Micromonospora rhizosphaerae: one gene and its partner. The protein of the gene in region 2 interacts with the protein of the main gene of each other region in a pairwise test. Links are inferred from orthologs where the notes say so. Each region holds a gene or a part of one and is shown on either strand. Other genes may lie near its edges.

Region 1 (4,404 bases), 1.7 Mb from region 2 along the record:
GAACCGCACGGCGATCTCCGCCTTGCCTGGCCGGGGCACCCGGACCCCGATCGGCTGGGCCTTGTCGGTGCCGATCATGCCGACCGGGATGATCGGCACGCCCGCCGCCACCGCGAGCCGCGCGGCGCCGGTCCGCCCCCGGTAGAGCCGGCCGTCCGGCGAGCGGGTGCCCTCCGGGTAGACCGCCACGAGGTCGCCGGCCTTGAGCGCGGGGATGGCCGCGTCGAACGCCGACAGCGCGGCCCGGCCGCCGGCCCGCTCGACCGGGATGGCGCCCAGCCCGGTCAGCACGAACTTGGAGAACCTGCCCTTGAGCCCGGCGCCCGTGAAGTACTCCGACTTGGCCCAGAACGCCAGGTGCCGGGGCACCACCGTGCCGAGGAAGAGCTCATCGGCCACGGAGAGGTGGTTGCCGGCGAAGATCGCACCGCCGGTCTCCGGAATGTGCTCCAACCCCTCCACGTGCGGACGAAAAGCCAACCGGAGCGTAGGCCCCACGATGAGCTTGCCGATGGTGTAGAGCAGGGGCACTGGTCCTCCGGCGGTCGTGCGTTCAGCAGGCGCTGTCACGGTAGCGGACGGCCCCACACCTCTCCGACTCCGGTGGTGGGCGGCCCGGGTGGTGGTCCGGCGACGCGCACGGCGCCGGACCACCGCGGTCAATACCTCATACCCGGCGGACGGCCACCGTCACCCGCCCGCCCTCGCCGACCTCCCCGGCGAAGCCCTCGACCCCGTCGACGAAGTCGATGCTGTCGGCGAGCACCTCCCGGGCCAGGAAGTCGGTGTACGGCGACACCGCGGCGCGAACCTCCTCCGAGGCCGAGAGCTGCACCACGATCCGGTCCGAGACGTCCAGGCCGGCGTCCCGGCGGGCCTGCTGCACCACCCGGACCACGTCCCGGGCCAGCCCCTCGGCGGCCAACTGCGGGGTGACCTGGGTGTCCAGCACCACCACGCCCTCGCCGCCGGGCAGCGGCGCGGACTGCTCGGGGTCGGCGGCGACCAGGCGCAGCTCGTACTCGCCCTCGGCGAGGGTGACCCCGGCGGCGACCGGGGCGCCGTCGACCAGCTCCCACTCCCCCGCCTTGACCGCCTTGATCACCTGCTGGACCTGCTTGCCGACCCGGGGCCCGAGCGCCCGGGGCACCACGGTGAGCACCTGCTGGCAGTACGCCGACACCTCGTCGGTGAACTCCACCGCCTTCACGTTGACCTCGTCCGCGACCAGGTCGGCGAAGGGCCGCAGCTGCGCCGCCATCGGCGAGGCCACGGTCAGCTTCGACAGCGGCAGCCGGACCCGCAGGGCCTTCGCCTTGCGCAGCGACAGCGCCGCCGAGGCGACCGCCCGGGTGGCGTCCATCGCGGCCACCAGCTCGTGGTCGGCCGGGAACTCCTCGGCCGTCGGCCAGTCGGTCAGGTGCACCGACCGCTCGCCGGTGAGGCCGCGCCAGATCTCCTCCGCGGTCAGCGGCGCCAGCGGCGCCACCACCCGGCAGAGCGTCTCCAGCACCGTCCACAGCGTGTCGAACGCCTCGGCGTCACCCGACCAGAACCGGTCCCGCGAGCGGCGGACGTACCAGTTGGTCAGCGCGTCCAGGTAGGACCGGACGGTGGCGCAGGCGCCGGAGATGTCGTACGTCTCCATCTGGCCCTGCACCGTGGTGACCAGCTCGTTCGTCTTCGCCAGCACGTACCGGTCGAGCAGGTGCGTCGAGTCCGTGCGGCGGCGGGCGGTGTATCCGTCGGCGTTGGCGTAGAGCGAGAAGAAGTACCAGACGTTCCAGAGCGGCAGCAGCACCTGCCGGACCGCGTCCCGGATGCCCGCCTCGGTGACCGACATGTCCCCGCCGCGCAGCACCGGCGACGACATCAGCATCCAACGCATCGCGTCCGACCCGTACGAGTCGAAGACGTGATACACGTCCGGGTAGTTGCGCAGGCTCTTGGACATCTTCCGCCCGTCCGAGCCGAGCAGGATGCCGTGGCTCAGGCAGTTGCGGAACGCCGGCCGGTCGAACAGCGCGGTGGCCAGCACGTGCATGGTGTAGAACCAGCCGCGGGTCTGTCCGATGTACTCGACGATGAAGTCGCCCGGGTAGTGGTGCTCGAACCAGTCACGGTTCTCGAACGGGTAGTGCACCTGGGCGAACGGCATCGAGCCGGACTCGAACCAGCAGTCCAGCACCTCCGGCACCCGGCGCATCATCGACTTCCCGGTCGGGTCGTCCGGGTTGGGGCGGACCAGCTCGTCCACCACCGGCCGGTGCAGGTCGCTCACCCGTACGCCGAAGTCCCGCTCCAGCTCCTCCAGCGAGCCGTACACGTCGACCCGGGGGTAGTTCGGGTCGTCGGACTTCCACACCGGGATCGGCGAGCCCCAGAACCGGTTCCGGCTGATCGACCAGTCGCGGGCGTTGGCCAGCCACTTGCCGAACGAGCCGTCCTTGATGTGCCCCGGGGTCCAGTTGATCTGCTGGTTCAGCTCGAGCATCCGGTCCTTGAACCGGGTCACCGCCACGAACCAGGAGGAGACCGCCTTGTACACCAGCGGGGTGTCGCAGCGCCAGCAGTGCGGGTACGAGTGGGTGTAGGTGTCCTGCCGCAGCACCACCCCCCGCTCCTTGAGCTCCCGGATCACCAGCTTGTTGACGTCGAAGACCTGCTCGCCCTGGTACGGCGGGACCAGCGCGGTGAACCGGGTGTGGTCGTCCACCGTGACGATGGTCGGGATGCCCGCCGCGTTGCAGGCGTTCTGGTCGTCCTCACCGAAGGCCGGGGCCAGGTGCACGATCCCGGTGCCGTCCTCGGTGGTGACGAAGTCCGCGCCGAGCACCTGGTAGGCGTTCGGGCCGGCCTGCTCGACCAGGAAGTCGAAGAGCGGCGTGTACCGGCGCCCGACCAGGTCGCGGCCGTACACCGTGCCGACCTGCTGGTACCCCTCCAGCTCCTTGGCGTACGCGGCCAGCCGCGCCACGCCGACCAGGTAGCGCTGGCCGTCGCGCTCCAGGACCGCGTACTCGATGTCCGGGCCGACGGCGAGCGCCAGGTTCGACGGCAGGGTCCACGGCGTGGTGGTCCAGACGCCGAGCCGGACCGGCCCGCGCAGCAGCTCCGGGGCGGCCTCGTCCGGGGTCAGCTCGAACCACAGCGACAGGGTCGGGTCGTGCCGGTCCTTGTAGACGTCGTCCATCCGGGTCTCGGTGTTCGACAGTGGCGTCTCGCAGCGCCAGCAGTACGCGAGCACCCGGAAGCCCTCGTAGACCAGACCCTTGTCGTGCAGGGTCTTGAAGGCCCACATGACGCTTTCCATGTAGTCCAGGTCGAGGGTCTTGTAGTCGTTGGCGAAGTCGACCCAGCGGGCCTGCCGGGTGACGTACCGCTCCCAGTCCTGGGTGAACTCCAGCACCGAGGTGCGGCAGGCCTCGTTGAACCGGGCCACGCCGAGGTCGAGGATCTCCGCCTTGCTGGTGATGCCGAGCTGCTTCTCGGCCACCACCTCGGCGGGCAGGCCGTGGCAGTCCCAGCCGAAGCGCCGCTCCACCCGGCGACCGCGCATGGTCTGGTAGCGCGGCACCGCGTCCTTGACGTACCCGGTGAAGAGGTGGCCGTAGTGCGGCAGGCCGTTGGCGAACGGCGGCCCGTCGTAGAAGACGAACTCGTTCTTGCCGTTCTCCCCGGCGGGTCGGGCCTCGACCGACGCCTCGAAGGTCTTGTCGGCCGCCCAGTGCTCCAGGACCCGGCGCTCCACCGCGGGCAGGTCCGGGCTCGCCGGGACGCCGGCGGCGGTCGGGTCGTGCAACGGATAGGCCATCGGGGGTCGCTCTCCTCGCGCAGCTCACTCATCTGTGGTCTGCGAGGACGAGCCCTCTCCGGTACGCCGTCCGGCGTCCCGGGGCAGGCCCGCGGTACCACCCCGCTTGGCGGTCATGGTGCGACCGCCCGCTCGTTGGCCGGCTGTGACGGGCCGTCCCGTCCGGTTCTACTGGGCCGGTCACCCGGCTGTTCTTCCGGAGGCTCGCCGGTGATGGCCGGGTCGTCGCCTGTGCGACAAGCGTACTCGATCGGGTACGGAGATCGCCGCCGAGTAATCTCGGTCCGTGATCCGGATCGAGTTGGACGAGCCGACGCTGGCCCGTACCCGGATCGCCACCAGCCCGCTCTGGGAGGCCAAGTGCAGCCTCTACCTGCTCGACCGGTACCCGGACGAGGCGCCCTGGCCGTACACCGGGTGGGCCCGGCACGCCCGTAGGGTGCTCACCGAGCTGCCCGAGGCGGCCCCGGCGAAGCTCTACGCGCAGACGGGCCCCTGGTATCCGGACTTCCTCGGCCCGGTGCCGCCGACCGCGAGCCCCACGATCGAGGAGGAGCTGGCGGCGCTACGGGCGACGCCGGCCGAGGTGA
Region 2 (3,704 bases):
CGTTGGCCGGTGCGGGGCGGCCCTGGTCAGCGGGAGTGTGGCCCCCTGATCTCGCCCGAGCCGCGGACGATCAGCCGGGTCGCCACCAGGTGGCTGGTGGGGTGCCACTGTTCGCCGTCGAGCCGCCGGAAGATGAGCGAGGCGGCGGTTCGGCCCATCTCGGACGGGTCCTGCGCGATCACCGTGACCGCCGGCGACAACAGGTCCGCCAGCGGGAAGTCGTCGAAGCCGACGAGGGCGACCTCGTGCTGGCGGCCGAGCTGCTGCAGGGCGCGGATGGCGCCGATGGTGACGATGTTCTGCGAGGTGAAAAGCGCGGTGGGGGCGGGGTCGGCGAGCAGCAGCCCGCGGACCGCTGCCTCGGAGTCCCGCTCGGTGTGCAGGTCGTGGACGATGGTGGCCGGCCGGATGCCGTGGTCGCTCAGCGCCTCCTTGAAGCCCTGGAACCGCTGCCGGGCGGTCGTGATCGTCCGCAGGTCGCCCAGGTACGCGATGTCGCGGTGCCCGTGCGCGACGAGATGGTGGACGGCCATGGCGGCGCCGTGGTGGTTGTCCGCGAGCACGGCGTCGACCGACAGGCCGACCGGCGGCCGGTCCACGAACACCACCGGCGTCCCGTCGTTGACCTCGCGCCCGAGGTAGCTCTGGTCGTCGCTGGCCGGCACCACGACCAGGGCGTCGGCCTGCCGGGCGCGGAAGGCGCGCACCAGGTCGCGTTCGCGGTCGGGATCCTCGTCCACGCTGCCCGCGAAGATCAGCACGCCGCGCTCCCGGGCGGCGTCCTCCAACGCGCGGTGCAGGACCGCGGAGAACGGGTTGGCCAGATCCTCCAGGACCGCCGCGATCGCCGCGCTCCGGCCGTTGGCGCGCCGGAGGCTGCTCGCGGTGAAGTTCGGCCGGTAGTCCAGTTGCGCGATCGCCCGCTGCACCGCGGCGGTCTTCGGTGCGGAGACCCCCGCCTCCCCGTTGACCACCCGCGAGACGGTCTTCGGGCTCACACCCGCGAGCAGAGCGACGTCCCGGAGCGTGGGTCGGGTCCTGCCGCTTGGCGACGTAGCGGAGACGGCGGCATGCATGAGCGCTCCTACCGGGCGGGGTGGTGAGGTGCGGGATCGGGGGCCACGCCTGTACGCCGGTGGCCCCCGCCCGAAGGGCTCCACCGTGGGCGAATCCTGCGCGCCCCTGACATCGATGTCAAGAGTTGCCGGCGAGTTACGAGCTGGTTATGCGAAACCTTCGGTCAAGGCATTGACATCTGTCCGATGCGGGCCCGAGACTGCGCTGACATCGTTGTCAATCCCGCCCCGGCCCGCCGGGGAGTCCCCCAGGGAGAACACATGATCCAGCGCAATGGCCGCCGCCGCGCCGCCTTACTGATCGCCGCCACGGCGGTGAGCAGCATGGTCGTCAGCGGGTGCGGTGACAGCTCGGGCGGCGGCTCCGGAGACGGTGGCAAGAGCATCGCCGTCTCGCTGATCACCAAGAACTCCACGAACCCGTTCTTCGTCGCCATGCAGAACGGCGCGAAGAAGGCCGCCGAGGCCGAGGGCGTGAAGCTCACCGTGGCCGCCGGCAAGGAGGACGGCGACGAGGCCGGGCAGGTGCAGGCGATCGAGAATGCGATCGCCCGCGGCGACGACGGAATCCTCATCACCCCGACCGGCCCCGGCGTCAACCCGGCGATCAAGAAGGCGCGGGACGCCGGCCTCTACGTCATCGCGCTGGACACCCCGCCCGACCCGGCGGACACCGTGGACATCACGTTCGCCACCGACAACTTCAAGGCCGGTGAGCTGATCGGCAAGTGGACGGCCGCGCAGCTCGCGGGCAAGCCCGCGACCATCGCCCTGCTGGACCTGTTCAACGACAAGATCGTCTCCGTCGACTACAACCGGGACCAGGGCTTCCTGACCGGCATGGGCATCGACACCGCCGACAAGAAGAAGAACGGCGACGAGGCGAAGACGGGCAGCTACTCGGGCGGCACCTACACGATCGCCTGCAACGAACCGACCAACGGCGCCGAGGACGGCGGCCGGACGGCGATGGAGAACTGCCTCACCAAGAACCCCGACATCAACGTGGTCTACACCATCAACGAGCCGGCCGCGGTCGGCGCGCACAAGGCGCTGCAGGCCGCGGGCAAGACCCAGGGCGTGCTGATCGTCTCCGTCGACGGTGGCTGCGACGGCGTACGGCAGGTCAAGGACGGCGTCATCGGCGCCACCTCGCAGCAGTACCCGCTGAAGATGGCCGAGCTGGGCGTGCAGGCGATCAAGAAGATCGCGAACGACGGGGAGAAGCCGAAGGTCTCCGACGGCCTCGACTTCTTCGACACCGGCGTCGCCCTGGTCACCGACAAGACCGCCACCGGGGTCGAGAGCATCACCAGCACCGAGGGCACCCAGCGCTGCTGGGGCTGAGCCACCGCCGCCACGGTCGGGGCGCCGGGGCATCCTCCGCTCCGCGCCCTCGACCGGGCAGTCCGTCCGCCACCGCCGACAACGGCAGGGAGCCCGCCGTGACCACCACGACCCCACCGACCACCGCAGCGCAGCAGTTCGCCCTGCGCCGGCACTCGCCAGTGCAGCGCCTCCAGCATCTGCTGCACGCGCACCCCGCGATCAGCCCGTTCCTCGTGCTGGTCGGATCGTTCGTCGTCTTCGCCACCCTCAACCCGCGCTTCGCCTCGCCGAACTCGCTGTCGCTCGTCCTGCAGCAGGTGGCCGTCATCGGAGCGCTCGCGGTCGGGCAGACACTGATCATCCTGACCGCGGGCATCGACCTGTCGGTCGGCGCCATCGTGATCCTGGCCATGATGCTCTCGGCCAAGCTGGCCGAGGAGCAGGGACTGCCGGGCGTCCTCGCCATCGTCCTGGCCATCGCGGTCGGCGCCGCCGCGGGAGCGCTCAACGGGGCGCTGGTGACGCGGCTGAAGCTGCCGCCATTCATCGTCACCCTCGGTACGCTCAGCGTCTTCACCGCGATCGGGCTGCTCTACTCGAGCGGACAGAGCGTCCAGGCCACCGACCTTCCGGCGGTGCTCAGCTGGACCGGCGAATCCTTCCCGGTGGGCCGGTTCCGGATCACCGCCGGCGTCGTCGCGGTCGTCATCCTCTACCTCGTGGTGGGCTTCGCCCTGGCCAAGACCGCCTGGGGTCGACACGTCTACGCGGTGGGTGACGACAAGGAGGCCGCCCGCCTCGCCGGCATCCGGGTCGACCGGGTGCTCCTGAGCGTGTACGTCGTCGCCGGCGCCATCTACGGCATCACCGCCTGGATCCTGATCGGACGCGCCGGCGCGGCCAGCCCGAACGCCATCACCGACGCCAACCTGGAGAGCATCACCGCCGTGGTCATCGGCGGCACCAGTCTCTTCGGTGGCCGCGGGGCGGTGCTCGGCACCCTGCTCGGCGCGCTGATCGTCGGTTTCTTCCGCAGCGGCCTCTCCCTCGCCGGGGTCGACGACCAGTACCGCGTACTCGCCGTCGGCGTGCTGGTGATCCTCGCCGTGGCCGTGGACCAGTGGATCAGGAAGGTGAGGTCATGACCGCCACCACCACGCACATTCCCGCCGGGCGGGCCGGCGCGGCGGACAGCGACCAGCGCTCGCCGGTGCTGTCGGCCCGGGGCCTGGTCAAGACGTTCGGCAAGGTCGTCGGGCTCGACGGGGTGGATCTCGACCTGTACCCGGGCGAGGTGCT

The links.
Region 1: the proteins of GA0070624_RS23415 (region 2) and ileS interact in binary tests that used the Escherichia coli proteins (3 or more experiments, as listed by UniProt). The link is inferred for Micromonospora rhizosphaerae from one-to-one orthologs.

What each region holds. Positions count from the first base shown.
Region 1 is NZ_FMHV01000002.1:6,653,829-6,658,232, forward strand. The notes cover bases 468-4,122. They hold ileS (isoleucine--tRNA ligase), read right to left. Parts: upstream 3,815-4,122; coding sequence 668-3,814; downstream 468-667. Other genes in these bases: GA0070624_RS31290 (lysophospholipid acyltransferase family protein), read right to left, coding at 468-531; GA0070624_RS31300 (ArsR family transcriptional regulator), read left to right, coding at 4,101-4,122. Also shown: more of GA0070624_RS31290, read right to left, coding at 1-467; more of GA0070624_RS31300, read left to right, coding at 4,123-4,404. UniProt on the Escherichia coli protein: Catalyzes the attachment of isoleucine to tRNA(Ile). As IleRS can inadvertently accommodate and process structurally similar amino acids such as valine, to avoid such errors it has two additional distinct tRNA(Ile)-dependent editing activities.
Region 2 is NZ_FMHV01000002.1:4,974,757-4,978,460, reverse strand. The notes cover bases 426-3,380. They hold GA0070624_RS23415 (substrate-binding domain-containing protein), read left to right. Parts: upstream 426-1,337; coding sequence 1,338-2,423; downstream 2,424-3,380. Other genes in these bases: GA0070624_RS23410 (ABC transporter permease), read left to right, coding at 2,522-3,380; GA0070624_RS23420 (LacI family DNA-binding transcriptional regulator), read right to left, coding at 426-1,076. In the rest of the region: more of GA0070624_RS23420, read right to left, coding at 27-425; more of GA0070624_RS23410, read left to right, coding at 3,381-3,550; GA0070624_RS23405 (ATP-binding cassette domain-containing protein), read left to right, coding at 3,547-3,704. UniProt on the Escherichia coli protein: Part of the ABC transporter complex RbsABC involved in ribose import. Binds ribose. Also serves as the primary chemoreceptor for chemotaxis.